Regions from separate parts of the Paraclostridium sp. genome, predicted to be linked through region 1. Evidence: riboswitches for the same ligand, from Rfam matches in the RefSeq annotation. Region 1 holds a riboswitch; the other holds the start of a gene.
What was found. Region 1 has a riboswitch for cyclic di-GMP ahead of ACRCYC_RS06905 (SpaA isopeptide-forming pilin-related protein). Riboswitches for the same ligand answer to the same signal wherever they lie in the genome.
Positions count from the first base shown of each region.

Region 2: linked by a shared signal. The riboswitch ahead of ACRCYC_RS14120 (response regulator transcription factor) and the one ahead of ACRCYC_RS06905 (SpaA isopeptide-forming pilin-related protein) in region 1 are both predicted to bind cyclic di-GMP.

Region 1 is NZ_JBOFKN010000097.1:24,617-26,830, reverse strand. It holds partial or broken gene ACRCYC_RS06905 (SpaA isopeptide-forming pilin-related protein) at 1-810, opposite strand, end outside; cyclic di-GMP riboswitch class II at 856-939, opposite strand; cyclic di-GMP riboswitch class II at 979-1,062, opposite strand; cyclic di-GMP riboswitch class II at 1,102-1,185, opposite strand; gene ACRCYC_RS06900 (DEAD/DEAH box helicase) at 1,260-2,214, opposite strand, start outside.
Region 2 is NZ_JBOFKN010000177.1:44,736-46,949, forward strand. It holds gene ACRCYC_RS14115 (response regulator transcription factor) at 1-470, shown strand, start outside; cyclic di-GMP riboswitch class II at 653-736, shown strand; gene ACRCYC_RS14120 (response regulator transcription factor) at 797-1,426, shown strand; gene ACRCYC_RS14125 (LamB/YcsF family protein) at 1,535-2,214, shown strand, end outside.

The DNA of each region.
Region 1 (2,214 bases):
ATACAAATTCCCAAGATTTATTTTTAGAGAATCATTTTCAGCTAAAAGTTTCCCAGAATTTAAAAGTTCATTAGTTACATCTATATCTGTATTACTTTGATAATCATGCTTAATTATAGTTATACTATTTTTATCTAGTATCATTCCATTAGGAATTTGATCTTCAAAATGCGCATTTCCTACTTGTTCTTTTTGATCACGATTTATTTCTACATAATATTTAACAGGCTCATTTACATCAGTTATAAGTCCTTCCTGCTTAGAATCTAATGGTAAATATGTACCTTTATACATAATTGGACTGGATCCACTTTCACCAGCCTCACCTCTACCTTCACCTGTTAATGTAACAGTTTCAGTTTTACCATTAACAGCTATAACTATAGGATATTCCCCATCTTGAACATTTTCATTACCAACCATTGTAACACTTAAATATCCAGCTAACGCACTCTTTATATTATCATTAAAAGTTAATGTTAGAACTCCAGTATTTGGATCATAATTTTGACTTGAAAAATGTTTATCCGGACTTATTGGATTAACATCCCTAAATATTTTAGGTAATGTTATTGTAATACTATCTCCAGGATTAATTTTACTTGGATCTATAATCTTATAATCAACTCTTAAAGTTTTAATCATACCTTCTCTCACCGTATAATCATCAAAAGTTGCACTTGTTATTTCCACTGCATCGCTATTAGATACATCTTGGGCATATACCATTATTCCCGGTGAAATAAGATTTAAAATCATGTTAAATACAACTACTAAACTTAATATTAGTTTTTTCCCTTTGTTCTTCAAACAATCACCTCTTTTTTTTAATAAAAAAAGCTATATCCACATATTTGTAAATATAGCCGGTTGCATCACTAGCTCCATATATCCCAGATGCCCAAATACAGAATATACTTCTTCGCTTCTAATTTTATTAAGTTATTTTTAAAATAAAAAAGACTATATCCACAAGTTTGTAAATATAGTCGGTTGCATCACTAACTCCATATATTCCAGATGCCCAAATACAGAATATACTTCTTCGTTCCTATGTATTTAATTGTATTTTTAAAATAAAAAAAGCTATATCCACAAGTTTGTAAATATAGCCGGTTGCATCACTAACTCCATATATTCCAGATGCCCAAATACAGAATATACTTCTTCGTTTCTAATTTTTATTAAGTTTATTTATATAATTTTACCAAATTTCGATATTTTTTTCAACTATATATTAAATTTCTGCATTTTATAATTTATTTCGTATTATCCTTTCTTACCTTAACTAGCTTTTTCTTTATATTTATATCTTTATATTTTTTTAAAAACATTTCACCTTTATGATTTAATAAATCTACATACGAACATAAATCACATACTTCTATAACACCTATATCATCATGATTTATACCCTCAATATTACTCAAAGTTCCAACAATATCTATAACTCTGATTTTCTTCCTTTTACCTGCATTTAAATATATTCTAGTTACTTCACTATGAATTTTAGTTTCTTTTTGCTTTATTTTTCTATTTTTCAAAGCTTTTTTAGACGCTTCTTCAAATTTAACTTTACCTTTGTTTACATCAACACTATTTAAATTTTCTAAATACTCTATCCCATAACCTATATATTCTTTAATTTCATTTATATACTTTTCATCTTTATACGTAGCCAAAGTTATAGCCTTTCCATATTTATCTTGTCTGCCAGTTCTACCTATTCTATGTACATAATTTTCTTTATCATGGGGGACATCATAGTTTATAACCAATGATACATCATCTATGTGTATTCCGCGACTTGCAACATCAGTACTAACTAATATGTTATATTTTCCTTCTTTAAAATCCTTTATTACAAATATTCGCTTATCTTGTGACATATCTCCATGAAGTTCTGCTACTAATAATTTATCTTTTTTCATTTTATTGTATAGTTTAATTACACCATCTTTAGTATTTAAAAATATTATAGTTGTTTTAGGGTTATTAACATATATCAAGTTTTTCAAATCATTATACTTGTCAATATCACTTGTATATAGTATTTTTTCTTCTATTTGTTTTTTATTATTTATATCATCACTTTCAATTTGTATAATATTAGGATTCTCAATGTATTTATTGTATATATACTCTATATCTTTTTCTATCGTTGCTGAAAACAAACCTATATTGGTATACTTAGGCAATTTACTAAATATAAAT
Region 2 (2,214 bases), on a different contig from region 1:
ATAACTACGATACTGTATTTATAGATGGTAGTTATAATATATTAGAAATAGAAAAACTACTGAATTCTAAAAGTTATAAATCGCATACAAAAACACTGATTTTAGATAATAATAGGAATGAAAATTTGCTTATTAGATCTATAAAATCAGGAGTAGATGCATACATCTGTGGAATAAATAATGAATATGAATTTAACTATATAATAGATAATATTAAAATAGGTAAGAAGTTTTATGATAGTGATTTAATTGAAAGTTATATAAAGAAAAAAGACGATATAAAATTTACAAACTTAACAAATAGAGAGATTGAAATTATGGATGAAGTTTGTAAAGGACTTAGTAATATTGAGATAGGTAATAATTTGTGTATAACTGAATTTACAGTAAAAAAACATATAAGTAGCATATTATCAAAATTAAATTTAAAAAATAGAAGAGATATAATTTTATGTAATAAAAATATATAGTTGTATATTAGTCTATAATTATAAATAAAAATTAAATAATAAGAAAAAATAATGAAAAATGTTGCAAAAAAGACAAAAAAGACATAATTTATCGATATTTGAAGTTATAAAATTATTGAATATTTATAACATTGTTGATATTATTTATAGTGCAAGAAGGTAGTAAGAAAGTAGTAAAAAAAATAATGAAAAGATACTAAGAAATATACTCTTTATTTGGGCACCTGGAGTATATGGAGTAAGTGGTGCAACCGGCTTTATATATAAATGTAGATTATATATTTATATATTTATAGCCGGTTTTTTATTTATCTAAGGGGGATTTTATGAACATAAAAATAATATCTAAGTCTTTTATAATGAAAGAAGTTTTAAAATCTATAGTGGATCAAGTTATTATAAATGAAAATATAGAGTGTATAAGTACAGTCAAAGAAATAGATTTGAATTTATTACCAGCTACAGACTTTATATTAATTGATTTAAGTAGCAATCAGACTGACTTTGATAGTGAATACGAGTTAGAAGCTATAAAAAAATTAAAAGAATCGTATAATAATATAAAGGTATTAGTTGTTGATTTAAATAAAAATGCTAGGTTATTTAATAAAGCATTGAAATGTAAAGTAGATGGATATACAGTGGATAGTTCTGATAAGGATGAATTTTTATATATAATTAATAAGGTAATAAAAGGTAAAAAATATTATGATGGTGATTTAGTAACTTTAGGAATGAAAAGTGAAAAATATAATGCTTTTTATAATTTAACGCAAAGAGAGTTGGATATCTTAAAAGAACTAGGAAAAGGATTTAACAACAGAGAAATTGCAACTAAATTGTATATAACAGAGCATACTGTTAAAAAACATGTAAGTAATATATTACAGAAAATAAACTGCAAAAATAGAAAACAGGCTATTATATATGTTAGAGAATCATATATGTATCAGTAAAAATAATGGTATGACTTAATTTAAGTCATACCATTATTTTTTTATACATAAAATTAAAATAGGACAATAAATATATACAATTTTAATTTATATTTGGGGGGAGTAAAAATGTACAAGGTAGATTTAAATAGTGATTTAGGAGAAAGTTTTGGTAGTTACAAAATAGGAATGGATGAAGAAATATTAAATCATATAACATCTGCAAATATAGCCTGTGGATTTCATGCAGGAGATCCAATACATATGGATAAGACCACAAAAATAGCAATAAAAAATAATGTGAAATTAGGAGCTCACCCAGGATTTATGGATTTGATGGGTTTTGGAAGACGCGAAATGAAAATAACCAAAGAAGAAGCAAAAGCTTATATCAAATATCAGTTAGGAGCATTGAATGCTTTTGCAATTTCAAAGGGAGAAAAAATACAACATGTAAAAGCACATGGAGCACTTTATAACATGGCAGCTAAAGATTACGAATTAGCTTTAGCTATAGCTGAATCTGTATATGAAGTAGATAAAGACATAATATTACTAGGTTTAGCTAATAGCTCGATGATAGATGCAGGAAAAGAAGTTGGACTAAAAGTAGCTAGTGAAGTATTTGCAGATAGAGCTTACAACGGGGATGGAACTTTGGTATCAAGAAGCATAGAAGGATCAGTTATACATGATACTAACCTTGTTATAAAAAGAGTTATAAAGATGGTAAAAGAAAATAAAGTTGAAAGCATAGATGGAAAATATATAGATATAAAAGCAGATTCCATATGCGTACATGGAGATAA